DNA from 2 places in the Dactylosporangium sp. CS-033363 genome. Region 1 is predicted to be linked to the other one. Evidence: riboswitches for the same ligand, from Rfam matches in the RefSeq annotation. Region 1 holds a riboswitch; the other holds the start of a gene.
What was found. A riboswitch is a leader RNA that binds a small molecule or an ion and turns the genes downstream of it on or off. The one in region 1 is predicted to bind cobalamin.
Positions count from the first base shown of each region.

Region 2: linked by a shared signal. The riboswitch ahead of ACQPZ4_RS16320 (ribonucleoside-diphosphate reductase subunit alpha) and the one ahead of ACQPZ4_RS12610 (VWA domain-containing protein) in region 1 are both predicted to bind cobalamin.

Region 1 is NZ_CP192032.1:2,720,473-2,735,253, reverse strand. It holds gene cobM (precorrin-4 C(11)-methyltransferase) at 1-481, opposite strand, end outside; gene cbiE (precorrin-6y C5,15-methyltransferase (decarboxylating) subunit CbiE) at 478-1,938, opposite strand; gene ACQPZ4_RS12620 (cobyrinate a,c-diamide synthase) at 1,989-3,320, opposite strand; gene cobO (cob(I)yrinic acid a,c-diamide adenosyltransferase) at 3,314-3,916, opposite strand; gene ACQPZ4_RS12610 (VWA domain-containing protein) at 3,922-6,066, opposite strand; cobalamin riboswitch at 6,126-6,251, opposite strand; gene ACQPZ4_RS12605 (hypothetical protein) at 6,350-7,216, shown strand; gene ACQPZ4_RS12600 (hypothetical protein) at 7,284-8,069, shown strand; gene ACQPZ4_RS12595 (hypothetical protein) at 8,146-8,526, shown strand; gene ACQPZ4_RS12590 (hypothetical protein) at 8,747-9,853, opposite strand; gene ACQPZ4_RS12585 (hypothetical protein) at 10,008-10,469, opposite strand; gene ACQPZ4_RS12580 (phosphodiesterase) at 10,586-11,350, opposite strand; gene ACQPZ4_RS12575 (MDR family MFS transporter) at 11,419-12,987, opposite strand; gene ACQPZ4_RS12570 (MarR family winged helix-turn-helix transcriptional regulator) at 12,984-13,442, opposite strand; gene ACQPZ4_RS12565 (TetR/AcrR family transcriptional regulator) at 13,534-14,118, shown strand; gene ACQPZ4_RS12560 (hypothetical protein) at 14,121-14,729, opposite strand.
Region 2 is NZ_CP192032.1:3,513,208-3,527,988, reverse strand. It holds gene ACQPZ4_RS16340 (ADP-ribosylglycohydrolase family protein) at 1-614, opposite strand, end outside; gene ACQPZ4_RS16335 (SWIM zinc finger family protein) at 653-1,963, shown strand; gene ACQPZ4_RS16330 (hypothetical protein) at 2,031-4,715, shown strand; gene ACQPZ4_RS16325 (ribonucleotide-diphosphate reductase subunit beta) at 4,670-5,665, opposite strand; gene ACQPZ4_RS16320 (ribonucleoside-diphosphate reductase subunit alpha) at 5,704-8,142, opposite strand; cobalamin riboswitch at 8,207-8,414, opposite strand; gene ACQPZ4_RS16315 (ABC transporter substrate-binding protein) at 8,471-9,355, opposite strand; gene ACQPZ4_RS16310 (maleylpyruvate isomerase family mycothiol-dependent enzyme) at 9,366-10,010, opposite strand; gene ACQPZ4_RS16305 (TetR/AcrR family transcriptional regulator) at 10,007-10,567, opposite strand; gene ACQPZ4_RS16300 (Hsp70 family protein) at 10,687-12,642, shown strand; gene ACQPZ4_RS16295 (hypothetical protein) at 12,639-13,073, shown strand; gene ACQPZ4_RS16290 (hypothetical protein) at 13,107-13,538, opposite strand; gene ACQPZ4_RS16285 (RNA polymerase sigma factor) at 13,675-14,202, shown strand; gene ACQPZ4_RS16280 (hypothetical protein) at 14,202-14,781, shown strand, end outside.

The DNA.
Region 1 (14,781 bases):
AGGTGGACCGGCTCGCGGCCAGGGTTGCCAGGTCCTCGCGCGGCGGCATCGGGGTTGCCCGCGCGGCCGTCCGGGTCAGGACCACCGACTGGGCCACTCCGGGGACCGTCAGTTCGCGGCCCAAGGAGGCCGCCGCCGCGGCGAAGGCCGGTACGCCGGGGACGATCTCGTACGGGACGCCGGCCGTATCCAGGCGGCGGAGCTGCTCGGCCATGGCGCTGAAGACCGAGGGATCGCCGGAGTGCAGGCGGGCCACGTCCAGCCCCTGCTCGTGGGCGGCGACCAACTCGGCCACGATCTGGTCCAGGTCCAGGTTCGCGGTGTCGACCAGGCGGGCGCCTTCCGGGCAGTACGTCAGCAGCTCGACCGGGACCAGACTGCCCGCGTAAAGGCAGACCGGGGCGGCGGCGATGCGGTCGCGGCCGCGGACGGTGATGAGGTCGGGGGCGCCGGGGCCGGCGCCGATGAAGTACACGGTCATCGGTGCACCGTCCACTGGGTCACGGGGAGCATGGGGCGCCAGGCCAGGAAGCCGCCGACGGGGGCGGCTCGGTTGATCGCGATGCGGGTGAGCTCGCCGCCGTGCCGGCTCTGCAGGTCGGCCACGAGCCGCTCGGACTCGATGGTGACGGCGTTGGCGACCAGCCGGCCGCCGGGGCGCAGGGCGTTCCAGCAGGCGTCGAACACGCCGGGCGCGGTGAGGCCGCCGCCGATGAAGATGGCGTCGGGGCGGTCGGCGCGCTGGTGCAGGGCCTCGGGGGCGGCGCCGACGACGATTTCCAGGCCGGGCACGCCGAAGGTGCGCGCGTTGCGCTCGACCCGCTCGGCGCGCTCGGGGTCGCGCTCGAAGGCCACGGCGCGGCAGGCACGGTGGGCCCGCATCCACTCGATGCCGATGCTGCCGGAGCCGGCGCCGACGTCCCAGAGCAGCTCGCCGGGCCGCGGGGCGAGGACGGCGAGCGTGACCGCGCGGATCTCGCGCTTGGTGAGCTGGCCATCGCTATCGTACCGCGAATCCTCGACCCCACCCGCCACCGCGATCCCATCCCCGCCGCGACACTCGACCGCCACGACATTGAGCGGCCGGGCATCGGACGGATCGTGATGCATGCGCTCGCCGGCCGTCCCGAGGTCCTCGAGAATCGTGACGGCACTGTCGCCGAACCCGCTCTCGGCAAGGATCTGCGCAACTTCGAGCGGCGTCTGCTTCCCGGCGGAGAGTACGAGCACCCGCCGTCCATTGTGGAGGTGGCGCCGCAGCAGCCCGGTGTCGCGAACAACTTCAGTGTCCTCGACCGCCCACCCGAGCCGGGCGCAGGCCAGTGAAACCGACGACGGGAACGCCACGACGCGCACGTGCTCGGCGCCCAGCAACCGCACCAACGTGGTCCCGATCCCGTAGTGCATCGGGTCACCGCTGGCAAGCACGCACACCCGCCGGCCATGCTGCTCGGCCACGAGCCGCGGCAATGCAGGCACCAGCGGCGACGGCCAGGCGATGCGCTCAGCACCACCCACGGCGGGAGGCAGCAGTTCGAGCTGCCGCGGCCCGCCGAACACCACCTCGGCCTCGCGAAGAGCCGCAAGCCCGGCAGCGCTCAGCTCCCCATCAGCCCCGATACCCACCACAACGACATCAGGCGCAGCCGCCGCCACAGCGACAGTAGCGACCGCCGAGGACCGTTTCCCGACCAGCAGCACAGCGGCCGAAGACGAACCAGCGGCAAGTAAGGCGGCCGCCTCAGCGACACTCGGCGTGCCGAGCGCGGAGGTCACACGGGCGGACGGCGACGGAACAACCACTTCGTGCAGCGCCTCGGCCGCGAACGAGACGACACCACATCCTAACTCCGCCGCCACCGATTCCGCCAGCTCGCGCCGACCATCCACAGTAGACACACACGCGACGGAACCGAGCGCAGGCAACACTTCCCGCACCAACGCCAGCGCGTCCGCGGGTGAGGCCGACGACCGCGCCCCCAACCCCACTACGAGACGCACGACGCCACCAACCGCCGCGCGAACGAAGGCTGCCCCGCCCAGTGCAGGTGCAGATAGGAGGCATGCACGGACCCGGAGACGAACCCGTCCCGCCCGTCCCGCCACGCCCAGGCCGGCGAAGCACCGGAACCCGGCGTCACCCGGGTGCGATGGAACTCGTGCCCGGTAACCCGAGTCCCGGCCGGCGCCAGCACACTGTCCGACAGCGCAACGGCATCCCGGTAGCCCAGCGTCAGCGTCGGCGTCATCTCCGCGGAGGCATCCAGCACCCCGCACATCGGCAGCCCGTCAAGCGAGGAGCACAACCACAGCAACCCCGCACACTCGGCCGCGATCGCGCCCCCCGAGGCGGCCAGCGCGGCCACGGAGGCGCGGAGGCCGGCGTTGGCGGAGAGCTGCTCGGCGTACACCTCGGGAAAACCGCCCCCGACAACGAGCGCCCGCGCCCCGGAAGGCAGCCGCGAATCCCGCAGCGGATCCACTGTGGACACCCGAGCGCCCGCCGCCGTCAGCAGCTCGACGGTCTCGGCGTAGGAGAACGAGAACGCCGGGCCGCCCGCCACCGCGACCACCGGCTCCCCCGCGACCGGCTCGGCCACGGCCGGCGACCAGGGCACCGCGTCAAGCGGCGGCGCCGACCGGGCCACCGCCGCCACCGCGTCCAGGTCCACGCTCGCCGCGACCAGCGAGGCCAGCGCGGCAACCGAGGCGGCCGCCTCCGAGGAGCGCTCCACAACAGGCACCAGCCCGAGATGCCGCGAAGGCGCGGCGACGGCGTCGTGGCGGCGGAGGATGCCGAGCACCGGCGTACCGACCTCGGCACACGCGTCCCGCAGGATCTGCTCGTGCCGATCGGACCCGACCCGGTTGAGGATCGCCCCCGCGATGTGAATGCCGGGCCCGAACGACCGGAACCCGTGGATGAGCGCCGCCACCGACCGGGCCTGCGCCGTCGCGTCCACGACGAGGATCACCGGCGCCCCCAGCAGCCGGGCCACGTGCGCCGTCGACCCGAACTCGCCCGCCCCGGTGCGCCCGTCGTACAACCCCATGACGCCCTCGACGACGGCCAGGTCGGTGCCGGCCGAGCCGTGCGCGAACAGCGGCGCGATCAGCTCCTCCCCCACCAGGACCGGGTCGAGGTTGCGGCCCGGGCGGCCGGCGGCGAGCGCGTGGTACCCGGGGTCGATGTAGTCCGGCCCCACCTTGAACGGGGCCACCCGCAACCCGCGCGCGGCGAAGGCGGCGAGCAGGCCGGTGGCGACGGTCGTCTTGCCGTGGCCGGAGGCGGGTGCCGCGATGACGATCCGGGCTACCACTCGATGCCCTGCTGGCCTTTTCGCCCGGCGTCCATCGGGTGCTTGACCTTCGTCATGTCGGTGACCAGGTCGGCCAGCTCGACCAGGTCCGGGTGGGCGTCGCGGCCGGTGATGACCACGTGCTGGTTGCCGGGCCGCTCGCGCAGGGTCTCCACGACGTCGGCGATGTCCACCCAGCCCCACTTGATCGGGTACGTGAACTCGTCGAGCACGTAGAACCGGTACGCCTCCGCCTCCAGGTCGCGCTTGATCTGGGCCCAGCCCTCGGCCGCCTCGACGGCGTGGTCGCGCTCGGCGCCGGGCCGCTGGATCCAGGACCAGCCCTCGCCCATCTTGTGCCACACGACGCTGCCGCCCTTGCCGGTCTCCCCCAGGGCGCGCAGGGCGGCCTCCTCGCCGACCCTCCACTTCGGACTCTTCACGAACTGGAACACGGCGATCGGCCAGCCGGCGCTCCAGGCCCGCAGCGCCATGCCGAACGCCGCCGTGGATTTTCCCTTTCCCTGCCCCGTGTGTACGGCCAGCACGTGCTGCCGCCGCCGCTGGCGCGTGGTGAGCCCGTCGTCCGGGACGCTCTCGACTTTCCCCTGCGGCATTGTTCTCAGGCTCCCAGGCTGCTCAGCGGAATACAGGAGGCCTCGAGCGCGGCGGCGAGCCGGCGGGCCAGGTTCAGGCGGATCGGGCCGTTCTCGCAGTCGACGACGACCGCGGGCACCCCGGCCAGCAGCGGCACCACGCTCAGCGGGTCGGGCCCGCTGGTCGAGCGCCCGTCGGTGACCACCACGAGCAGCGGCCGGCGGCGGGCGTCGCGGCGGCGCTCGCCGTGCAGCACCCGCGCGGCCTGGCGCAGCCCCGCGGCCAGCGGCGTGCGGCCCCCGGTGCGCAGCTCGGCCAGGCGCACCACGCCGACCTCGTGGCTGGCGGTCGGCTCCAGCACCAGCGTGGCCTCGTGGCCGCGGAAGGAGACCATGCCGACCTTGTCCCGCCGCTGGTACGCGTCGCGCAGCAACGACAGCACGGCCGTCTTCACCACCGTCATCCGCTGCCGGGCGGCCATCGACCCGGAGGCGTCCACGACGAACAGGACCAGGTTCGCCTCGCGGCCGACCTTGACCGCCTCGCGCACGTCGCGGGCCTCGGCCCGGCGCACACCGCGCAGCGCGGCGGCCCGGATCGTGTCGGGCACGTGGATGCTGGTCAGCTTCCCGCCGATCGGCGCCCGCGAGCGCACCACCCGCCCGTGCCGCGACAGGGCGGGCGAGCGCCGTCCGGCGTGCGAGCCCGGCTGCCGGTTCGCCCGTCCACCGATGCTCAGCAGTTTCGGCTTGTACGGCACGCCGGCGAACGCCAAATGCCCGGGAGCGGCCACGGAACCCGGCGTGTCCGACATTTCCGATAAGTCAGACTCGCCCGAAGCTCCAGACCCAGCGTCGGACTTATCGGACTCAGGAGCGGACTCAGCACTTGGCTCAGCCGGCGGCCGCTGTTCGGGCGCAACGGGCGGCGTCCCCCCAGACGCACTCGGCCCCTGGCCGGATGAATCCGACATTTCCGAAATATCCGAAGGGCCGGGAGGAACCGGGTCTGGCTCGTCGTCCGGCGGAGGCGGCGGACCCTGAGGCGGATCGTCGTCGTCCGGCCCGGCCTCCTGCTCCAGCACCTCTTCCAGCCGGTCCCGGTCGGCCCCCGGCGGATCGAGCGGGTCCCGCCGCCGCCGGTGCGGCAGCGCCAGCCGCGCCGCGTCCCGCACGTCCTCCCTGGTCACCACCGACCGCCCGTGCCAGGCCGCCAGCGCCACCGCCGTCCGCGCGACGACGATGTCGGCCCGAAGCCCGTCAACACGGTACGCAAGACAGATCCGAGCGATCCGATCCAGCTCGGCGTCGGGAAGGGCCACCGCCCCCAGCCGGGACCGCGCCCCCACGATCCGCTCCGCGAGGGAGGCGTCCTCGGCCACGTAGCGCGCGGCGAACGCGGCCGGATCGGCCTCGTATGACAGCCGCCGCCGCACCACCTCGGCCCGCGGCGCGGCCTCCTGCGGCGCCGTCACCCCCACGACCAGCCCGAACCGGTCCACGAGCTGCGGCCGCGGCTCGCCCTCCTCCGGGTTCATGGTCCCGACCAGCAGGAACCGGGCCGCGTGCTTGACCGACACCCCGTCCCGCTCGACGTGCGCCCGCCCCATCGCCGCCGCGTCCAGCAGCAGGTCGACGAGGTGATCGGGCAGCAGGTTGACCTCGTCGACGTACAGCACGCCCCGGTGCGCCGCCGCCAGCAGCCCCGGCTCGTACGCCTTGACCCCGTCCCCCAGCGCCCGCTGCAGGTCCAGCGTGCCGACGACGCGGTCCTCGGTCGCCCCCACGGGCAGCTCGACCAGGGCGGAGCGGCGCACCTCGAAGCCGACGGTGACCGCCGGCGACTCCTCCAGCAGCTCGAACCCGGCGTCGCGGACCGGCAGCCCGTCGGCGGCGTCGAGCGTCGGCGCGGCGAGCAGCGTGCCGGCGGTGTGCGGGCCGTCCGGGCACTCGGGGTCGGGCGAAGCCGGGTCGCAGGCGAACCGGCAGCCGGCCACGACCGGCACCTCGGGCAGCAGCGCGGCCAGGGCCCGCACGACGGTGGACTTGGCGGTGCCCTTCTCGCCGCGGACGAGCACGCCCCCGATGGCCGGCGACACGGCGGTGAGCAGGAGCGCCAGGCGCAGGTCGGGCAGGCCGACGACGGCCGAGAACGGGTACGGCGGGGTCACGGGCACTCTTTCCCTTCGGCGGGTCCGCGCCCGCGAGGTGACGTCTGATCGGCGGCCGGAGTCTCCTGACTGCCGGATCGCCGCCGCCCCCCGACCTTCCGGCCGAGGCCGGCCGTGGTCCGTGCGCTGAGGGACGCCTCCCCGGTCACAGTGGCGGGACCGTCCCGGATTCGCACCGGGTTCCTCCACATACCGCTCCGCAATCGTGTCCCACCGGCACCGGAACGTCAACGTGGCGCGGTGTGACCCTCACAATCCGCAGGCGGCGGCCGATGGGACGGGTATGCGGCGCGTGGTGGACCCGGCCGCCCAGGCGGTGCTGTGCGTGCTCCTCGTGGCGATCGCGATGATCGCCGCCACGCCGCTGCGCCTGCCCGGCCTCGCCCCGGAGACCCACGTCGCCCCGCCCGGCACCCGGGCGATGTGGCTGTGGCGGCATGAGGAGCCGCAGCCGGTCGTCGACTGGGCCGCCGCGAACGGGGTGCGCGCACTGTTCGCCTACTACGACCCGAAGGCCGGCACCACCGACCTCGAGCGGCTCAAGGCGCTGTGCGACGAGGCCGGGATCGTGCTCGACGCGCTCGGCGGGGAGCCGTCCTGGACGACCGATCACGCGACCGCGCTCGCCTGGGCCCGGGGCGCCGCGGCGACGGGCCTTTTCCACGGGTTGCACCTGGACGTGGAGCCCTACCTGCTTCCGGCTTGGAACGACGACCAGGCTTCTCTGGTACCGGACTATCTCGCGCTTCTGGATCAGACGATCGCGGCGACCGAGCTTCCGCTCGAGCTGGATGTGCCGTTCTGGCTGCCCACCGTGCCCGTCTCCGGCGGCGGGAACCTCGCCGACGCCGTCCTGGCCCGGGTCGCCGGCGTCACGGTGATGAGCTACCGCAACACCGCCACCGGCGACAACTCGATCGTCGGGGTCGCCGCCGACCTGCTGAACCGGGCCGCCTCGCTGGCCAAGCCGGTCCGGCTGGGCGCCGAGACGCAGGCCCTGGGCGACTGCGCGTACTGCAGCTTCCACGGCGACACCGCCACCCAGCTGCAGCAGACCCTGAGCGCCGTCGACACCGCCGCCCAGCGCTATCCGGCGTTCGCGGGAATCGCGGTGCACCAGTACGACTCCTGGATAGCGCTCACCGGCTAGCTCAAGCCGCCCGTTCCGCCGCCGATCAGCTCGTCGACACCAGTCATCTTGGGAAGGACCCCATCCGATGCGCCGTTCAGCCTCCATCGCCCTCGCCTGCGCCGCCGGTGCGGCCGCCATCCTCCCCGCGGCGGCCCCGGCCTCCGCCGCGACGACCGACCTCGGGCTGGTCATCCCGGTGCTCGCGCCGATGCTGCCGGGCCAGACGGGCTGGGTCGGCACGATGTGGGCGGCCACGGACGACATCTGCAACGTGAAGATCACGGCGAGCGGCACCGGCGTCACGGTGAAGTACCCGACCAACACCGCCACCTACAGCTCGCTGTCGAAGGGCGACTCGCTGAACCAGGGCCAGGTGGACTACGCCGCGTTCCAGGTCTCGATGACCTCGAACACGCTGCTCGCGCTGGTCCCGCTGACGCTGAACTACTCGTACACGGTGAAGGCCGACGGGGCGACCTCCTGCACCGGTACCGCGAAGACCGGCTCGACCACGGCGACCCTGCCGGTCGTGGCGGCGACCGGCGACGCCGTGGTGCAGAAGACGACCCTGGTGACCGTGCCCAAGGCCACCCCGGTCTGGCAGCAGATCGTCTTCCAGTCCCGCAAGGCCGGCGTGGACAACCTGCAGATCTCGGTCTCGGGCGGCCCCTCGGGGCTCGTCGTGTCGTACCCGGCCGACCGCACCTACACCCAGCTCAACAAGGGCGCGGGCCTGGCCGTCGGCACCGACGACTACGCCGCGGTCAAGTTCGACGCGACCAACGTCGCCGCCGGCACCTACAAGCTCACGGTCAAGCTCTCCTACGGCACCACGACCGACTCGAACGACCTGACGCTCGTCGTCGCGTAACGGCCCCGGGCCGGCCGGATCTCACCCTGAGACTCCGGCCGGCCCGCCGTCATTTCCACAGAGAGGTGGGAACTTCGTGATCCGCTCCCGTGCCCTGCTCGCCGCGGCCGCCCTGGCCCTCGCGGCGGGCCTTTCCGCGTGCGGCAAGTCCTCCGACAACGCCGAGGACAACACCACGCAGCAGATGACGGCCCCGAAGACCACGGCATCGGCGCCGCTGACCGCGGACCGCCGCGAGACCATCTTCCTCGACGCCACCGCGGCGCACCTGTGCTCGGTGCAGTCGCAGGTGTACACCGATCCGTCGGCGATGGCCTCCGCGTACGCGTCGCGCCCGATCTACACCGATCTCAGCACCGACCAGGTGGAGGCATTCCAGCAGCGGGTCATCAGCGACGCCGCCTTCGCCGACCGGCTCACGCAGCGGATTCAGGCCACCTGCGGTACCGCCAAATAGCGCGCGGAAATGAGAGCCCGGCGGCAACGGGGGAGCCGCCGGGCCTGCTCAGTTATATGTGTATCGAGAATGTTCTCGAGGTAGGCGGTGCGAGGGCCTCGACCTTTGCCGTGGCCCTTTCAAGTGGCGCTGACACCATGATGCGCGACGACACTTGGCAGAGACTTGGCAGCCACTTGCGCCGATGTGTCACCCAGCCGACACGCGCCCGGCAAGACCGCTAGAGCATCGCTTCCAGGTTGATCCGCTCGGCCGCGGCGGCGCGGACCTCGAGGGTCTCCAGCGGGTCGTCGCGCAGGTAGGCGAGGCGGCGCTCCAGCTTCTCGTCCAGCGGCACCTGGCGCACGGAGATCAGGCGCACGTCCGCCTCGCAGTCCCACAGGCCTTCGGTCAGCGCGCCCGCGCACGCGTCCGGTTCCAGGGCCAGGCGGGCGCGCAGGTAGGCGGCCCGCTCGTACGAGTGCGGGCTGAACCACAGCGACCGGATCCGCGGCAGCGCCTGCACGGCCGCGTCCCCGCCCACCCGGGCCAGGCCGTCGACCAGGCGGTCGTAGCCGCACAGGTCGTCCTCGCGCTTGTCCAGCCAGTCGAGGCCGGCCAGCAGGGCGGGCCCGTCGGACTCGTCGCCGCGCTCGGCCAGCACGCACAGCGCCGGCCAGTACTCCCCCGAGCCCGGATCGCCCGCCGCCCGCCGCGCCGCGGGCAGGGAGTCCAGGACCGGCTGGGCGGCGCAGTCGTCGTAGAGGTCGGCGGCGGACAGCAGCTCGCCGAGGCCGCGCAGCGGTTCCGGGCCGTGCGCCGCGGCCTCGCGGATGCGCTCGTCGCGGACGGCCCACTCGCCCCACGGGGCGCCGGGCGGCAGGTGCAGGGCGCGGCCGGCGCTGGTGAGCCGGTCGGCGGCCACCGGCAGCAGGTCGTCCCACCAGTTCGCGGGCCACGCGGCGGCGATGGTGCCGAGGGCCTCGCGCCAGTAGTGGCCGATCTGGACGTACCGGCGAAGGCTTTCGACCATGTCGTCGTGGCCGGACCGGCCGAGGGCCTCGGCGACCCGCAGCACGTGCGTGAACTCGCCGGTCTCGTCGGTCGCGGCGAACAGCCGGGCCACGATCGGGCCGATCGGCAGCTCGAGGTCGCGGACCAGGCGGGCGAGGTAGACGGCGCGGTCGTCGAGCGGGAGCCAGCGGTGGTCGCGGCGGATGCACGCGTACACCAGCTCCGGCGCGGCCGGGTCCTGTCTGGCCCGCACCGCGCCCCGGCCGAGGCCGCGCTGCAGCGCGCCGGCCCGGGTCCGGGTGGGCAGGTAGTGCCAGTCGTCGTCGAGGCTCATGGCGACCCAGTCTGCGTCGGTTCTTCGCGGATTGCCGCCCATTTCCGGCGGTTTAACTGCTTGACAACGGACACGTAAACGAAACGGCGCCGGTCAGCGGGGATCCCGCCGACCGGCGTCGTGAGCGCAATCTCACCGCCCCGAGGGGCCGCCGTCACGCGCTGGCTTCGTCGATCTCGTTGTTGTTCGTCAGACCGGAGCCGAGGAAGTTCTCGAACCGGGACGTGATGCTCTCCAGGCCGGAGGAGATCGACGCCGCGCCGAAGCCCGACTCGCCGAAGCCCGCGTTCGCCTCACCGAAGCCGGCGTCGGTGCCGTCGGCCGCGCCGAAGCCCGCGTCGCCCACGCTCTCCTGGCCGTAGGCCATGAGGGTGTGGTCCTCCTCGACCTCGGTGTGCTCGTAGTGCGTGTACTCGGTGATCTCGTAGTGGTTGCCCGCGGCGTCCGTGTACTCGATGTGCTTGAGGTTCTCGAACTCCTCGTGCTCGAAGCTGCGGTGGTCCTGCTCGAGGATGCCGTACTGCGACTGGTGGTCCAGCTCGGCGCCGTGGCCCTCGTGCACGGCCTCCAGGGAGCTGTGCTCCTGGCCCGCGTCGAAGTCGCCGTACTCGCTCATGGGGGTGGATCCTCTCGGTTTGCGTGAAGGGTGCGCTCAGGTACTGCATTCAAGGTACGGGCCACCGCCGCACCTCAAATCCCGGAAACGTGCCACGCGGAATGGGCCAAAAGGGCTCAATAGCCGATCACTGGTGCACCCGTGTGACTCACCTGCACCAGGTGCGTCACGCATTCGCTGCCCTCCAGGCGGTGCAGCAGGAAGCCGGTGGGCTCCGCGACGAACCCGACCGGGCGGTCCGGGCGCATGCCGAGGTCGACCTGACGGTACGTGCTGGGCGCCACGCTGAGGATCGTCCCGGCGAACCCGGCGGTCACGACCCGGTGCAGGTGCCCGGCGAGCACCCGGACGATGTGCGGGTGGCGGCGCACCACCTCGGCCAGCTCCGGCCCGTCGACGAGCCGGATGGCGTCCATGCCGGGGATGCCGACCCGCATCGGCGGGTGGTGCAGGCAGACGAAGGTCGGGGTGCCGCCGTGCCGGCCGAGGGTCTGGTCGAGCCACTCCAGCTGCTGGGGGCCCAGGATGCCGGCGTCGCCCAGCGCGGGTTCGAGGGAGTCGAGCACGACGACGTTGAAGCCGCTGTGCTCGGCGATGCGGTTGGTCCGCTCCAGGCCGAACGCCGCCTGGAGCGCGGCCCTGCCGTCGTGATTGCCCGGTACCAGATGGATCGGCACCGGAAAACCCTCGATCAGCTCCTTGAGCACCTCGTACTCCCCCGCCCGGCCGTGGTCGACGAGGTCGCCGGTGATGATCACGCAGTCGGGGCGCGGCTCCAGCGCGAGCACGCGGGTCAGGGCCCGGTAGAGCCCCATGGCCGGCTCCGCGGAGAGGGCGCCGGTGGTGATGTGCGGATCACTGAGGTGCGCGACGAGCGGCATGCTTTGGTTTATAACAGCGAAATGGGCCGGCACCAGGGGGTGCGCCGGCCCATTTCGGGTCTTGTCGGTTACCTGTTCGCGCCGACCGGCTCGTCCTCCGCCTTCTTGGCCGACAGGTCGAGCGTGCTGCGCAGCATCGCCGGCTTCATGAACAGGGCCGCGATCACGCCCACCACCGCGATGGCCGCGGAGATGAGGAAGATGTGGCCGGTCGCGTCGCCGTACGCGGCCCGCACGATGTGCTGGAACGCGGGCGGCAGGGCGGCGAGGTTCAGGTTGCTGGTCTCGCCGCCGGCCGGGGCCGGCACGCCCGCCGCCGCCAGCGAGTCGGTGATGTTGCTGGTGACCCGGCGGGCCAGGACCGCGCCGAGGACCGACACGCCGATGGTGCCGCCGAGCGAGCGGAAGAACGCGACGGTCGCACTGGCGGCGCCGATGTCCTTCAGCTGTACCGTGTTCTGCACCGCCAGCACCAGGTTCTGCATCGACATGCCGACCCCGACGCCGACCAGCAGCATGCCCACGCTCACGTAGACCAGCGAGGTCTCGTGGTCGATGGTGGCCAGCAGCCCGAAGCCCGCGACCAGCACGATCGTGCCCGCGATGATGTACGGCTTGATCTTCCCGGTGCGGGTGATCAGCTGGCCGACCACGATCGAGGAGATCAGCACGCCGGCCATGAGCGGGATGGTCAGCAGGCCCGCCTCGGTCGGGGTGTAGCCGCGGCCGATCTGGAAGTACTGGCCGAGGAAGACGGCGCCGCCGAACATCGCCATGCCGACCGCGAGGCTCGCGAGGATCGACAGGGCCGTGGTGCGCTCCTTGACGATCGAGAGCGGCACGACCGGCTCGGCCGCGCGCGACTCGACCCACACGGCGAGCGCGAGCAGCACCACGCCGGCGCCGACCATGACCGCGGTCTGCCAGGACGCCCAGGCGAACGACCCGTCGACGAACGACACCCAGATCAGCAGCACGCTGACCCCGGCCGCGATGAGCGAGGCACCCGCGTAGTCGATCTTCACGTTGTCCCGGCGGATGGTGACCAGGTGCAGGGTCTTCTGCAGCACGATGAGCGCGATCACGGCCACCGGCACGCCGACGAAGAAGCACCAGCGCCAGCCCAGCCAGTCGGTGTCGACGATGACGCCGCCGAGCAGCGGGCCGCCCACGGTCGCGACCGCCATGACGCCGCCGAGGTACCCGTTGTAGCGCCCCCGCTCGCGCGGCGGGATCATCGCGGCGATGACCACCTGCACGAGCGCCTGCAGGCCGCCGACGCCGATGCCCTGGAAGGCGCGGGCGGCGATGAGCTCCCCGGCGCTCTGCGAGATGCCGGCGAGCATCGAGCCCACCACGTAGATCAGGATCGAGATCTGGACCAGGACCTTCTTGCTGTACAGGTCGGCCAGCTTGCCCCAGATCGGGGTGGTCGCGGTCGCCGCCAGCAGCGTGGCCGTGACGACCCACGTGTACTGCGTCTGCGTACCGTTGAGCGCACCAATGATCTTCGGCAGCGCCGTCGAGACGATCGTCGAGCTGACCATCGCGACGAACAGCGCGAGCAGGAGGCCGCTGAGCGCCTCCAGCACTTGCCGATGGGTCATCGGCTCCTCGGTCTGGGTGGGATGACTCATCGTGTTGCCTCCAGGGTCGTGCTCTGTGCTGTGGTGGGATCGGTGGCGGCCAGGGACTGCGCGAAGCGGCGCAGCAGGCCGGCCAGAAGTTCGGTGTCCGCGGGGGTCCAGTCCCGCAGGGTGGCGGCGAGCATCGCGGCGTACCACTCGTCGGCCTTCTTGAGCGCTTCGGTTCCGTCATCGGTGAGCTCGAGGAAGCAGGCCCGCCCGTCGCGCGGGTCCGCGACCCGCCGCACGAGCCCGTCCTGCACCAGCGAGCTGACCGCCCGGCTGGTCGTCGACTGATCGAGCGCACAGGCCGCGGCCAGGTCCTTGAGGTGCAGCTTCTCGTGCCGCCGAATCACGGCGAGCATGCCGCTGACGGCCGGTGCGTGCTCCTGATGCTGCTGCTTGAGGAGCCGCACGACCTTCATCAGCTCGCGCACGCCATCCCGCAGCGCCTCGACGTGCTCCACCGACCCTCCCGAATACTTGCCTGATACAAGCATCCAAAAAACTTGCCCAATGCGCAAGTTTGCTCAGTGAGAACTAGGTAACATCGGCCGCGTGGGAACAGCAGGCCTGCGGGAACGCAAGAAACAAGCCACCCGGACGGCCCTGCACGAGGCCGCCGTGACCTTGTCGATCGCGCACGGCCTGGACAGGGTGACCATCGAAGCCATCGCGGACGCCGCCGAGGTCTCCCGCCGCACGTTCTCGAACTACTTCGCGAGCAAGGAAGAGGCGCTGCTGTACGGCGACCAGCAGCGCGTCCTACGCCTGGTCGAGACCGTCCGGGAGCGCCCGCGCTCAGAGGCCCCGTGGGCGGCCCTGACGGCGGCGGCGCTGGACTTCCAACAGGCCCTCGGCGCGCGTGATCCACACTGGGTGACGCAGGTCCGGCTGGTCCGCCGCCACCCGGCACTGGCCGCGCAGCAGGTCTCGACCTACGCGTCGATGGAGGACGAACTGACGGCCCAGGTGGCGCTGCGCTCCCCGGAGGCCGAACCGATGCGCGCCCGGCTGATGGCGGCGGCGTTCCTGGTCACGATGCGGGTGGCGGTACAGGAATGGCTGGACCGCCCGAACGGCACCGCACTGTCCGACGTCATGCGCGAGTCATTGGACAAAATGGGCGCCGCGTTCCGCTAGTCCTATTGACAGTCGATCGTGAACGCCTTGCGCGCCGACTGCGCCCGGCTCGGCGCGATGGTCTCGACCCAGATGTCGACGACCTTGTGCGGATGGCCCGCCTCGATCGCCACGCCGACGACCTGCTCGAAGCTGATCGCCCCGTCCCTGGCGAGCCAGTAGCCCGGGAGGGCCGCCCCGTCACTGGTATGGACGAGGAGACGCACCTGCTGCTCCGTGTTGAGGCTGAGGTGAATACTCCAGGTGACGTACACCTGAACCGGCGTGTCGGAGCAGCTGCCGGTGAATGAGCTCTTGGCCAGCGTCACCGTCACACTGGTGACCGTCGCCGACGGAAACACCCACACCGGCGTGGTCGCCTTCGCGGTCGCTGGTTTCGTCGCCGCCTTGGTCGTCACGGCAGGCTTGGCGGTCGTGGTCGTGACGACGGGCTCGGTCGGAGCCAGCGACGCGGCACCGCTTGGGGACGGCTGAGGGCCGGCCGACGGCACCTCGGCACTGGCACTCGCGCTCGCTGCAGCCCCAGCCCCCGCCGTCTTCGGTGCGCCGTCGTTGCAGGCAGCGACGGCCAGCAGCAAGCCGACCAACATGACCGCGAGTGGCTTCCGCACGCGGCGGATCTTAGCGCCCGCGCCTACCGCTGGCCGCCCCTCCAACCGCCGG
Region 2 (14,781 bases), 790 kb from region 1:
CCGGCCCGGCGCACGCCGTCGAGGACGCCGCCGTCGACGAGGTACCCGGTCACGGCGTCGAGCAGTTCGGCGGGCGTGGGGCGGTTGCGGATCAGGCGCGCCCAGCCGGCCTCGGCGGCCGCGACCGCCACGGCGACCGCGCCCAGGATGCCCTCGGGGTGGGCGTGCGTGACCTCGGCCTGGCGCATGGCCTCGAGGGCGGCCGTGCGCGAGTCGCCGGCGTGGAAGGCCCCGAGCGGCGCGACCCGCATCGCCGCGCCGTTGCCCATCGATCCCGCGCCGCCGAACGCGTCCTTGGCGACATCCCGCCACGGCTCGCCGTCCCGGATGCGGTGCAGGATGACGACGGCGCCGCCACCGTACCCGCGGTAGGGTTCGAACCGCCGCGCGAACGCCTCGGCGAGCCGGTCCTGATCGATGCTGCTGCTCCTGCGGAGTTCGTCCACGAGCGTGCAGGCCATCTCGGTGTCGTCGGTCCACGGCCACGCGCCCGCCGGGGACGTGGAGTCGAGCAGGTCGGGCCAGGTCGTGCCCGGTACGAAGAACTGCGCCCCAAGGGCGTCTCCCACACTCAGCCCATCCAGGCTGTCCATACAGCGTCCGAAGTCGGTCATCGCGGAAATTGTCGTACCCCGGGTCTACCGTCTGCCACGTGAATGTTCAGGAGTTCCGGTATCTGGCCCCCTCCACGGCGGGCGCGAGCGGAGTCGACCTGCAGACCAGCGGCGGCCCCGAGGCCAATCCGCGCTTCTTCGCCGGCTTCCTGACCACGCCGCCGGTCGCCGCGGCCGGGCTGCTCGCGGTGGCGGATGTGGCGCGCACGCGGTATTTCCAGCCCCGCGACCCGGCCAGCCTCGACCCCGTCGTCACCGGCAGCGAGGACCGGCTGCGCTTCGAGTCCTTCTCCGGCTGCGGCGGCGTCTACGCCCGCCTCGACATCCTCCCGCCCGGCCTCGACGGCGAGGTGCTCGGCCACGGCACCACCAACGTCGACGTCAACCCGCCGCTGCGCGAGGCGCTGGCCCGCATCGCCGGCCTCGACCCGCTGCACCTGTCGGTCGGCCCCGACGCGCTGACCGCCTCGACACTGGACGGCACGGTCGTGGAGAAGAAGGTGCCGCTCCCGCCCCGCTGGCTGCGCGGCTTCGCCGAGGTCCACGTGCTCGCGTCCGGCTTCGACCTGCGCGCCGAGCTGCCGGCCGCCGAGGCCAACGCCTTCCTGCGCCGCCTGCCCGCCGCCGGCGACCGCTCGACCCTGTGGGCGGTGCCGGCCGGCCGCTCCCTGCGCCTGACCTCCCGCCCGGGGCCGGGTGCGGTGTGCCTCGCCGGGGCCGGACGGCTCGCCGCCTTGAAACCCCTGCTCCGGTACGTCACGGGCCTGCGCGTCTACGGCCCGCCCGCCAAGCCCGGCTCCCCGCCGGTGCCGAGCGCCTGGGAGGTGCACACGCCTGCGCTGCGGCTGACGCTGACCCTGTCACCGGAGGTGCACCGCGGCTTCTCGGGCGAGGGGGCGGCGCTGCTGTCGCTGGCGGCGGACGAGGCCACGGACGACGCGGAGCTGGTCGGGGCGCTGCTCTCCTGGGACCCGACCATCGACATCGCCGCGCTGGCCGACGCCGCGGGGCTTGTGCCGGAGCGGGTGCGGGCGGCGCTGGCGCAGCTCGGGACGGCGGGGCGGGTGGGGTACGACGTGGCGGAGGCGGCCTATTTCCACCGGGTGCTGCCGTACGACGCGGCACGGGCGGAGCGGGACAACCCCCGGCTGGCGGGCGCGCGGGCGCTGGTCGAGGCGGGAGCGGTTGTTCTTGACGGCCCGGCGGCGGCGACGGTGCGCAGCGGCGGCGAGACGTACCGGGTGCGGCGGCTGCCCGACGGGACGCTGACGTGCACGTGTCCCTGGTGGGGCAAGCACCGGGGGAACCGCGGGCCGTGCAAGCACGCGCTGGCGGTGACGATCGCATGAGCGTTGTCGACGCTCTTCGGAAGGGCCCGGCGCCTGTGGTGCTGGCCGCGGTGGCGGTGACGATCGCATGAGCGTTGTCGACGTTCTTCGGACCGGCCAGGTGCCTGTGGTGATGGCGGCGGTGGCGGCGCTGTCCGAGGCCGAGCGGCGGGTCGAGTTCAAGGCCCTGGAGGCGCACGTCAAGCAGGATCGCGAACCCTGGTACGGGCCGGCGAGCATCGCCCTGGCCGTGGCCACGGTCGGCACGGCGCCCTCGGCCGCGGCGGCCGCACGCATGCTGCGGCGCCGGCTGTTCCCCTTCGCGACGGACGCGATCGTGGCGACCGGCCGGGCCCGCGGGGTGCCGTGGCTGGCCGACCTGGGCGCGCGGCTCGACACGGTGTGGCCGGTGGCCGCCACCCTGGTCGAGACCCCGCCGGACGGCGACTGGTTCGTGACGGGCTGGCTCGACGACCTGAACTTCCCCGCCGCGCAGGAGCTGCGGTCCGTGCCGATCGTGGACCGCCTGCGCACCGACCGCTTCCTCGACGCCCTGGTCCCCCGCGTGTTCACGTCGCCCGAGGCGGCCAACCACCTGGTCATCTGGGACCCGCACACCAAGCGCGGCGGCGACCTGGCCATCCCGGCGGCCCTGGCCGCGCTGGCCGGGGAGGGGCGCCTGGACCGCGCCGAGCTGCTGGCCGCGGCGCTGTCCCGGCTGGTGCGCGGCGGCGATCGGCGGCAGGGGACCCGGGCGTTCCTGGCCATGCTGACGGCCCTCTCTCCCACGCCGGCCGAGGTCTCCGCGCACGCCGGCGACTACCTGCGGCTGCTGTCCGGCGGCCCGGTGACGGTGGCCGCGGCCGCGCAGAAGGCCCTGCGCGCCGTGCCGGAGCTCGACCTGGACGCGGTGCTGGATGCGTCGCGGGCCGTGCTGCTCCGGCCGGACAAGGGCCTGGTCAAGACGCAGCGCACCTGGCTGACCGCGCTGGCCCGCGCGTTCCCGGACCGCCGTCCCGAGATCGAGGCGCTGCTGGAGGATCCGGCACCGGCGCTGCCCGTCGCCGTCGCGCTGCCCGCTCCCCCGCCGGTTGCGCCGGCGCCGGCTCCGATCGCCGACCCGGACGAGCTGGCGGAGGAGGTCGCGGCGTTCTACAGCGACCGGCCGTTCTCGGCGCTGCTGCCCCTGGAGCGGATCCTCGACGGCGTCGTACGGCTCGCCGCCACCGACCGGCCCGCCCTGGCCCGCGCGCTGCAGCCGGTCGTGGAGCGGCACCGCGACGGGATGGGCGAGCACCGATGGGACCCGAACTGCCTGTGCGGCACGTTCACCCGGCTGCTGCAGACCGTGATCGACCCCCGCCTGGCCCCGGCGGCGACCTCGGGCTGGGCCTCGCTGCTGACCGCGGCACGGCGGTTCCTGTCGCTGGGCGAGTCCCCGCCGGACCGCCGCATCCCGCCGTTGCAGCGGCTGTTGCGGGCCCGGCTGGCCGAGATCGGGCTGCACCTCGGCTCGGACGCGCTGCCGGCGGGCGGGTTGCTGAGCGCGCCGACCTGGAGCAACGGCGGCCTCGACACCGACGTACTGCTCGCCCGGCTGGCCGCCTTCGGTCCCGGCGACCCGTGGCCATGGGACCTGGCCCAGGCGATGCTGCGCCTCTCACCCGGCCCGGATCTGGGCTCGGCGGCGCGGGCCGAGGTGCTGGGAACACCGGCGGGGGCGAGGCTGGGCGCGTGGCTTCGCAGCGGCGGTCTGCCCGAGCCGGCGTGGCAGGTAGGGGTCAGGCCGCGCCGGCCGAAGAAGCACGGCGGCGACTGGGACTACGAGACGTTGCCGGCCCTGCGCGTCGAGGTGACCACCGCACCGTCGGATGGGGCGGAGACGTTCGGGCTGCTCGGGGTGGCGCCGCCGCCCGTCGGGACCGGGAGCAACGGGTGGCACGTGCTGTGGCCGGGCATGCTGCCATGGCACCGCGGGCTGGTCGCCGCCTTCGCCCTGCCCGACGTGGCCGCGACCGCCGACATGGACCAGCGCGGGGGTGCGGCTGTCCTGCCCCTGCTGGCCGAGACCGACGGCGCTGGCGGACCGGCGCTGGCGATCGCCATCGCGTACGGGTTGACGGCGCGCCACGAGACCGACCGCCTTGCCGCCGTGGATGCGCTCCTGCTGCTGGCCGCCACCGACTCGTTCGACGCGGAGACGGCCGGGCACCATCTGGGGCTGCTCGCGGTGGGTGGGGCTGTGAAAGTCATCCGGGCCGTGGAACCGCTGCGCGATGTGGCCGCCGCCGGGGCGCCGGACGTCGTGTTCCGGGTGCTGGTCGCTGCGCTGCCGGCTCTGCTCGCCGCGCCGACGCCGCCGCGGGGCACGCCTGATCTGCTCGCGATCGCCGCAGACACGGCGGCCGCCGGGCGAGGCGCTACCAACGCCACGAACTTCAGGGACGCGGCCGGTGCGGAAACGGACGCCGCCCGGCCCGACGCGGAAACAGCCGCCGTCCACGCCGGGGCCGCCCTTGGCAGACACGACGCTGCGGGAGGGGTTGCGGTGGCTGGCCGGCCTCGGTTTGGCGCGGGTCACCGCGGGTCGGACGGCGGTCACGGCGAGGGTGGCGGGGAGCGGGCGGAGGAGATCGCCGGGCTTTCGGAAGTCGCGGCGCGGAAGGGGGCGTCGCGCCTCGTTGTTGAGGCGCGACGCCTGGTCGGTGCGCTCGGTGGTGGGGAGCGTCAGAAGTCGTCGTCGAAGGAGACGGTGCCCGTGACGCCTACCTGATACGCCGAGACGCGGCGTTCGAAGAAGTTGGACAGTTCCTGGACGTCCTGGAGTTCCATGAACGCGAAGGGGTTGCGGCTGCCGTAGAGCGGGTCGAGGCCCAGGACGGCCAGGCGGCGGTCCGCCACGTGCTGGAGGTATTCGCGCATGTCGGCGAGGGACAGGCCCGAGATGCCCTGGTCCAGCAGGTCGGCGGCGAACTGGACCTCGCATTCGACGGCCTCGGCGAGCATGTTGCGGACCTCGGCGGCCATGTTGTCGTCGAAGAGGTCCGGTTCCTCCGAGCGGACCGTTTCGACCACGTCGAAGGCGAAGGCCATGTGCATGGACTCGTCGCGGAAGACCCAGTTGGTACCCGAGGCCAGGCCGTGCAGGAGGCCGCGGGAACGGAGGTAGTAGACGTAGGCGAAGGCGCCGTAGAAGAACAGGCCCTCGATGCAGGCGGCGAAGCAGATCAGGTTGAGCAGGAACGCGCGGCGGTCGTCGCGGGTCCGCAGCTCGTGCAGGTCGCCCAGGGAGTCGATCCAGCGGAAGCAGAACTCGGCCTTGCGGCGGATCGACGGGATGTTCACCACGGCCGCGAAGGCCGCGAAGCGCTCGGTTTCGTCGGGGACGTACGTGTCGAGCAGGTTCAGGTAGAACTGGACGTGCACGGCCTCCTCGAAGAGCTGGCGGGAGAGGTACAGCCGGCCCTCGGGGGAGTTGACGTGCTGGTACAGGTTCAGCACGAGGTTGTTGGCGACGATCGTGTCGCCGGTGGCGAAGAAGGCGACCAGCCGGGAGACCAGGTGCCGCTCGGCGGGGGTGAGCCGGGCCAGGTCGGGCAGGTCGCTGTGCAGGTCGACCTCCTCGACGGTCCAGGTGTTCTTGATGGCGTCCTTGAAGCGGTCGAAGAAGTGCGGGTACCGCATCGGCCGCAGCGTCAGGTCCATGCCGGGGTCCAGCAGCATGGGGCGCCGATCGGCGGGGCGCGGTTCGGGGATGGTGGTCACTGGCAGGCCTCGCAGGACTCGGGGTTCTCCAGGGAACAGGCCAGCGCATCGGCGTCGGCCACGGTCAGGGCCGGCCCCAACGAACCAGTCGACGCCACAGCAACAGGCGGCGCGATGGAGACCGTTGCCTGCTGGATCCGGGTCGCCGGGCGGGAGCGCAGGTAGTAGGTCGTCTTCAGGCCGGACTTCCACGCGTGCAGGTACATCGAGGAGAGCTTGCCGATCGTGGGAGCGCTCATGAACAGGTTCAGCGACTGCGACTGGTCGATGTACGGCGCGCGTGCGGCGGCCAGGTCGATCAGGGCGCGCTGCGGCAGCTCCCAGGCGGTGCGGTACAGGTCGCGGACGTCGGCCGGCAGCTCCGTGATGCCCTGGATCGATCCCTCGGCCCGCTTGATCTGCTCGCGGATCGGGGCGGTCCAGAGGCCGCGGGACTTGAGCTCCCGTACCAGATAGGTGTTGATCTGCAGGAACTCGCCGGACATGGTCTCGCGCTTGAACAGGTTGGAGACCTGCGGCTCGATGCACTCGTAGCAGCCCGCGATCGACGCGATCGTCGCCGTCGGGGCGATCGCGATCAGCAGCGAGTTGCGCAGGCCGGTCGCCGCGATCCGGGTGCGCAGCGCCGGCCAGCGCTGACCCGAAGCCGCGGCCGGGACGGCGTTCCACAGGTCCGGGTGCAGCACGCCGCTGGCGGCGCGGGTCTCGGCGAACGCGGGGTGCGGGCCGAACCGCTCGGCCAGCTCCGCCGACGTCTCCAGCGCGGTCAGGAAGATCTCCTCCTGCACGCGCGTCGAGAGCTCCTGCGCGCCGGGCGAGTCGAACGGCAGGCCCAGCGTGAAGAACGCGTCCTGCAGGCCCATCAGCCCGAGGCCGACCGGGCGCCAGCGCGGGTTCGACGCCGCCGCCTGCTGGGACGGGTAGTAGTTGATGTCGATGACCCGGTCCAGGAAGACGACCGCGGTGCGGACCGTGGCGCGCAGCTTGTCCCAGTCGACGCCGGCCGCGGTCACGTGGGCGCCGAGGTTGATCGAGCCGAGGTTGCACACCGCGGTCTCGCCGTCGCTGTTGACCTCGACGATCTCGGTGCACAGGTTCGACAGGTGAATGGTGTTCCCCGGTGCGCCGGTCTGGTTGGACAGCGCGTTGGAGCGGTCCTTGAACGTCATCCAGCCGTTGCCGGTTTGCGCGAGGGTGCGCATCATCCGGCCGTACAAGTCGCGGGCCTTGACGGTGCGGACCGCCCGCTTCTCGGCGACGCGATAGGCGGCGTCGAATGCCTCGCCGAACAGGTCGGGCAGTTCCGGGGCGTCGGACGGGTCGACCAGCGACCATTCCTCGTCGGCCTCGACGCGGCGCATGAACTCGTCCGGAATCCAGTTCGCGAGGTTCAGGTTGTGCGTGCGGCGCGCCTCCTCGCCGGTGTTGTCGCGCAGCTCGAGGAACTCCTCGATGTCCGGGTGCCACGGCTCCAGATAGACGCACGCCGCTCCCTTGCGCCGCCCGCCCTGATTCACCGCGGCGACCCCGGCGTCCAGGGTCTTCAGAAAGGGCACGATGCCGTTCGATTTCCCGTTGGTACCGCGAATCAGCGCCCCCCGCCCCCGCACGCGCGACCACGAGATGCCGATCCCGCCGGAGAACTTCGACAGCTTGGCGACCTGGTGGTACCGCTCGTAAATGGAGTCCAGCTCGTCCTTCGGGGAGTCCACGAGGAAGCAGCTCGACATCTGGGTGTGCCGGGTGCCGGAGTTGAACAGCGTCGGCGAGCTCGGCAGGTACGCCAGCGACGACATCAGCCGGTAGAACCCGATCGCCTCGGCCGGCGTCTCGGACAGGCCGCAGGCGACGCGCAGCAGCCAGTACTGCGGCGTCTCCACCACCAGCCGCGACTCGGGATGGCGCAGCAGGTAGCGGTCCGCGACCGTGCGCAGCCCGAAGTACTCGAAGCGCAGGTCCCCCTGCGGGTCCACGGCATCGTCCAGTTTACGCGCGTTGCGGCCCACGAACGCGGCCGTGTCGTCGCCGATGAGCCCCTGCTGGTGCGCGTACGCGATGGACTGGCTGAAGCTCGCGACCCCCTGCCCGCGCACCTCCTTGTCGACGTACGCGGCGAGCAGCCGGGCCGCCAGCCGCGAGTACTGCGGCTCCTCCCCGATCAGCTCGGCCGCCGTCTGGATCGACAGCTTGTCCAGCTCGGCGGTGGTCGCGCCGTCGTACAGCCCGCTGATCGTGCGGGTCGCCACGCGCAGCGGGTCGACCTCGTCGAGGTCCCCGGCCCAGCGTTCGACCGCACGCACGATCTTGTTGACGTCCACCGCTTCGGCGTCGCCGTTGCGTTTCCGGACCTGCATCCGCGTTCCCTCTCCTCGTGCCCTCGACGGTTTCCGGCCGAAAAGACACGCGGAGACGCCACCGGTACCCCGCGGCGGCATGCGGCCAGGGCCCGGCACTCGGCGTCGGCCGTCCCGCGCGGCCTTCGACCGCCGCCCACCCTCATCGGTGCGCGGCGCGCTGGCAGGTCTTCGGACTCGTGGGCGCCGAGCGCATGCCTACTGGCCGTCGCTTCCCAGGCTTGATCGAGCCCAGTGCACATGACGGCTGTCGTTCCCACTGACCGCTGCGGGGCAGTCCCGGATTCGCACCGGGTTCCCTCTTGCCTCGGCCACCCTGGAAGAGTGGCCGAACCAGCTACGGTCACCACCATATATGGGTACCGCCACGAATGCACGCCACTATCCCTTGTGGCGTGTCGCGCAGATTTCAGCGCACGCGGCGGATGGAGCCGGACGGCGCCGGGGCGGCGGCGTCCGGGTGCAGGATCGCGGCGAGGGCCTCGACGCCATCGATCAGGCGGGGGCCGGGCCGCACCACGATGCCGTCGGCGTCGATGGCCCAGACCTGCGCGTCCGGGAACCGCGGGGCGACGAGCGCGGCCTGCTCGGCGGCCCCGTCCAGATGGAAGCCGCACGGCGTGACGACCACGACGTCGGGGTGCGCGCCGGTCAGCTCGGACCAGTCGACCTGCACCGACCGCGCGCCCGGGCGGGCCGCCACGGGCTCGCCACCGGCGGCGGTCACGAGGTCGGGGACCCAGTGCCCGGCGGTGAACGGCGGATCGACCCACTCGACGACCGCCACCCGCGGCCGGGCGCGCCCCGAGACCCGCTCGGCGACGGCGTCGAGCCGGGACCGGAGGTGGGCGACGACGGCGGCGGCCCGCTCCGGTACCCCGGCCCGCTCCCCCACCGTCGCGATCGTCCCCAGCACCTCGTCGAGCGTGTGCGGGTCGAGGGACAGCACGTCGGCGCGGCAGCCGAGGTGGTCGAGAGCGTCCTCGACGTGGCCGGACGGCAGGGCGCAGACGCGGCACAGGTCCTGGGTGAGGATGAGGTCGGGCGCGAGCGCGGCCAGGGCGCCGGCGTGCAGCGTGTAGAGGTCCGCGCCGGCCGCGAACTGGTCGCGCACGTAGGCGTCGATCTCGCCCGGCCTCATCCCCTTGGTGTCACGCCCGCCCACCACGACGGTCTTCTCGGTCCGCGCGGCGGGCGGCTCGTCGCACTCGAACGTGACCCCGACGAGCCGCTCACCGAGGCCGAGGGCATAGACGATCTCGGTGGCCGACGGCAGCAACGACACCAGGCGCATACCCCCGACCCTATGCCGCGCCCGCCCGCAGCGATTCCAGTCCCGGGCCTCGCAGCTGATCCAGAGCGGCGAGGCGGCCGCAGACCAGGAGGAGCAGCGCGCTCATCGGGCCCTCGATCGCCGGGCCGTTGCCGAACTGCCAGGCGGTGTCGTCGGCCAGCAGGGAGTACCGGAGCAGGGTCTTTTTGATGGGAAACGGGCGCGGCCAGTGCATCGTCATCATGCGCGTCGCGGCGGCCGCGGCGGCGTCGGGGGGCATCGGCAGGTCGCGGCCGAGGGGGATGGCGATGTCCTGGCCGTGCACGAGCATGTCGGTCAGGGTCTCGTACGGGGTGACGCCGGTCTGCGCGCGCCGCGAGCCGATCGAGGCGCGAATCAGGGCGACCAGGCCGGCGTCGTCGACCTCGGCGGTCCGGGCCACGGCCATGTCGTGGATGCCGCGGTCGAGGTTGCCCTTGGCCCGGACCAGGAGGGGCGTGCGGGCCAGCAGGTCGCGCACGGTCAGCTGCTGCAGGGTGAGGTGGGCGGCCACCTCGCGGACGGTCCACTGTGTACAGAGTGAGGGGTGCGACCACTCGTCGGGCGTGAGCGACGCGAGCAGGTCGGCGACCGCCGCGCGTTGCTCGTCGACGGCCGGCCACCAGGAGAACTTCATCGCGGTACCTCCAGAGCGAGGACGAGCGCGCGCAGGCGGGCCGTCGGGTCGAAGGCGGGATCCGGCATGGCGAGCTGGTGCAGCACCAGCCCGGTCCAGTAGTTCATGATCAGCGAGGCGTCGCGGTCGGGGTCGGCCGAGCCGCTCGCGCGGACCCAGTGGGTGGCCCAGGCGTTCACGCGGGCGCCGGTCTCCAGCAGCTGGGCGCGCAGTTCGGGGCGGATGGCGGCCTCGAGGAGGATCGCGTACCGCGCCAGGGTCAGCGACCGCTGCGGCCCCGTGCTCAGCTTCGCGAACCGGCTGAGCACCTCGGCCAGCTCGGACGGGCTCTCCGGCACCACCACGGTGGCGATGCGCTCCCAGTTGGCCTGCTCGCGCTCGGCGAAGCGCCGCACGACCGCGTCGATGAGCGCCTCGCGGGTGCGGAACAGGTTGGACGCCGAGCCGACCGGCAGCCCGGCCCCGGCGTCGACGGCCCGGTGGGTGAGCGCCCGGATGCCGCCCGTGCCGATGACCTCGATCGCCGCGTCCAGCAACCGCTCCCGCCGGGTCCGCATGCGACCGAGACTACATCTGTAGTGCCGGGAACTACAGATGTAGTCTCGGGCCAAGTTGCCCGGGGAAGAGACCGATTACCGGCTTTCCGCCAGGTGACCGACTGTTATCCTCGCCGACCATGACAGCTGCGCGCCTGCGCCTCGGGATCGACTTCGGCACCTCCACCACGATCGCGATGCTGCAGCGCCCCGACGCGCGGGTGCAGCCGCTGCTGTTCGACGGCTCGCCGCTGCTGTCCTCCGCCGTCCTGCTCGGCCCCGACGGGCAGCTGCACACCGGCCGCGACGCCGCTCACCTGGCCCGCAGCGCCCCCGAGCGGATGGAGCCGAACCCGAAGCGCCGCATCGACGACACCGCGGTGCTGCTCGGCGCGGCCGAGGTCGGGGTGCGCGACCTGATCGTCGCGGTGCTCGGCCGGGTCGCCCGCGAGGCCGCGCGGGTCGCCGGGCCGGTCCAGGACGTGGTGCTCACCCACCCCGCGAACTGGGGCCAGAACCGCCGCGCGCTGCTCGTCGACGCCGCCCGCCACGCCGGGTTCGTGAACATCGAACTGGTGGGCGAGCCGACCGCCGCCGCCACGTACTTCGCGCACACCCGCGGCGCCGCGCTCCCGCTCGGGGCGTGCGTGCTCGTGTACGACCTCGGCGCCGGCACCTGCGACGTCACCCTGCTGCGGCGCACCCCGACCGGCTTCGAGCAGGTCGCCTCGGACGGCCTCAACGACGTCGGCGGCCTGGACGTGGACGCCGCGATCATCGGGTTCCTGCAGGCCACGTACGGCCAGCTGTGGACGGACCCGGCCACCCGCAGCCGGCTCTGGGACGACGTCCGCTCGGCCAAGGAGATGCTCTCCCGGGCCAGCGGCACCGTGGTCGGCATCCCCGCGCTCGGCCGCGAGGTGCCGCTGGGCCGCGAGCAGCTGGAGGGCCTCACCCGCCCGGTACTGCGCTCGACCGTCTCGATGACCCGCGCCCTGGTCAACGAGTCCGGCGTCGGCACCGCCGCGATCGCCGGGCTGTTCCTGGTCGGCGGCTCGAGCCGCATCCCGCTCGTGGCCACCATGCTGCACGAGGCCCTGGGCATCGCCCCGGTCGTCGCCGAACAGCCCGAACTGGTGGTGGCCGAGGGCTCCCTCTACGTCAACCGCACCCCGAACGCCGCCCCGGTCTCCGCGGTCCCGGCCTCGGGCGCGCCCTACCCGACCACCGGCGAGTTCACGGCGCCGGCCACCCCGGTGTCGTCACCCGTGTTCGCGGCCGCCCCGGTCTCCCCGGCCGCCGCCACCGGCCAGCCCCTGACCCCGCAACGCCCCTTCACCCCGGTCATGCCCCCGCCGCTACCGGCACCGGCGCCGAGGCGGCGCGGTCCGTCGCCGGCGGTCCTCATCGCGATGGTGCTCGCGGGTGTACTCCTCGTGGCCGGCACCGCCACCGCATACGTCTACGTCTTCGCCAAGGACCGGACCGGCGACCCGGGCCCGACCGGCCCGACCACACCCGCTGCCACCGCGGGTGCCCAGAAGGCGGGCGGCCCTGGGAAGTACGCGCTGGAGAAGTTGCCCGAGGACGAGTGCAAGGCCTCGGACGCGACCCAGTACTTCGACCTGTACGAGGGCGAGCTCGCCAAGCCGTACGCGTCCCGCTCGCCCAACTCGGTCGCGAACTCGACCAGCTGCCAGTACAGCCGTGTGCGCGCCCTGGGCGATTCGAAGCAGCAGCGCACGGCGAACATCTCGTTCCTCGTCTACGCGTACAACGACGTCTCCCTGGCCGAGAGCCAGCAGGCCACCGGCGAGGCCAACGCCAAGCTGGCCGGCCCGAACGCCCCGGTCACCGGCCTGGGCGAGGCGGCGATCGCCTGGGAGACCACGGGCACCGGCGGCACCCAGGACCAGGGGCAGCTGAAGCTGAACGTGGCCATGCGCGACAGCAACTTCCGGATCGACACGTACTTCGTCGCCATCCGCGGCGACGGCGCCGCCTGGAGCCAGCAGGAGAAGGACGACCTGCGCGAGCGGACCATCGCCGCCACGAAGGCGACGTTCGCCAAGACCGTGGCGGCCATGGCGAAATGAACCGTCGCCGCGCATTGCTGATCATGGCGGGCCTGCTGGCCGTCCTGGCCCTGTGCGCGGGCGGCGCGGTCGCGGCCGACCTGGTCCACTACGCGACGGGAACCCGCGGCACGATCACCGTGCGGGCCTGCACCGCGGCGTACGCGGGCCGCAGCCGCCACTACGACTGCACCGGCGAGTTCACGTCGGCCGACGGCTCGGTACACCGCGAGGCGACCTTCACCGAGACGTTCGCCGAGCCGCCGGGCGCCGCCCTCCCCGCCACCCTGGACGGCGACACGGTGCACGAGGTGAACCCGGCCGCCACCCTCACCGGCGTACTCGTCGCCGTCGCGGCACTGGCCGGCCTCGTCTTCCTGCTGCTGCGGCGGCGCGGCGAAAACCGGCACGGTGACGGCGGACATGGCGAAGGCCGGCCACCGCGACGGTGACCGGCCTCGAGCCAGGGGTAGCCCTTGGAAGTGCTAGTTGGCGGCGACGCCGTACTGGCCGCCCTCGCCGTGGAACTGGGTGCCCTCGGCGAACGCGGCGTCGAAGCGCTGCGACAGGGCGTCGAGCTCGGAGAACTCGGCGGAGTGCGAGGACTCGGAGCCCTCGGCGGCGAAGACGTGGTCGTCCTCGGACGCGTCGTGGCTGTAGTTGGTGTAGTTGTCGGCCTCGTAGTGCACCGCGGCCGGCTGGTCGTACTCGACGTGGTTGCCGGTCGAGAAGTCGGTCGACTCCTGCGCGTGGTGGTCGTTCTCGTACACGCCGAACTGCGACTGCGCGTCGTGCTCCGAGCCCTGGGCCTGGTGCAGCTGGTCGAGGGCGTCGTGCTCCTGGCCGGCCGAGTAGTGGCCGTAGTCCACGTCGCCGTGGCCGGAGTCGCCGCCGTCGTAGGTGTCGATGTCGCTCATCTTCGGTATCCCCCTGGGAAGTGGTTGTCGCTGGTGACACCACTAAAGTTACGGCGAACCCGGGACCGTCGAATCCCGGAAACGTGCCACCACCGGAGGGCGCGAACACTTTGCCGCCGATCGGCGAACAGGTGGTGTGAGGGAGCTGCTCCAGGACCGGTTCGCGGAGGTCTTCGACCGCCACTACGAGCACATCTACGCCTACGCCGCGCGGCGCCTCGGGCCGGATCTGGCCGAGGACGTGGCGTCGGAGACGTTCCTGGTCGCCTACGACCGGCGGGACGGGTTCGATGCGGCGCGCGGGGACGTGCGGCCGTGGCTGTACGGCATCGCCTCGAACCTGATCATGCGCCACTCGCGGGCCGAGGCGCGCCGGCTCAAGGCGTTCGCCCGCAGCGCCGAGCCCGACAGCGGGCCGGACGACACGGAGCTGGTGCCGGGACGGGTCGACGCCGGCGGGGCGCGCGGCCGGCTCGCCGCCGCCCTCAACCGCCTGTCGCTGGCCGACCGCGACGTGCTGCTGCTCGTCGCGTGGGCCGGCCTGAACCAGCAGGAGGCGGCCGCGGCCCTGGGCATCCCGCCCGGCACCGCGCGCTCCCGCCTGCACCGCGCCCGCCAGGAGATGCGCAAGGCCCTGGAACTCGACTCGGAGGTGGCTCAGTGATGGATGAGATGACGGCACTGCGGGAGGCGTTCGGGCCCGATCCCGCGCCCCGGCCGCACGCGCGCGACGGGGCCCGCGCGGCCCTGATGCGGCACATGGAGGACAAGCCGGTTGCGGTGGCGCCTCGTACGGTACACAAGCGATGGGCCTTCCGGGTCGCCCTCACGGCGGCTGCGGCGGCCGCGGCGGTCATCGGCGTCGTCGCGGTGGAGAACCTCGGCACGGTCGACGACAGCGGCAAGGGCTACTCGACCGTCGGGCTGCCGTTCCCCAAGCCCGCCAGCGCGGCCGAGGTGCTGACCAACGCGGCCTGGGCGGCCACCCACAAGCCGTGGGCCGACCCGCGGCCGGACCAGTTCATGTACAACGAGGCGCAGGAGCTGCGCAACGACGCCGCGTTCGAGCGCGAGCACCCCAACGACCCGATCCGGCCCGGCAGCACGCGGGTGATCACCAGCCAGAACTGGAAGCGCATCGACGCCAAGGTGATGGCCACGAACGAGAGCGGCAAGCTGGAGGTGTACGAGCAGGGCGGCAACGTCAGCTGGAGCCAGCTCGACTACGCCCAGCTCGAGAAGC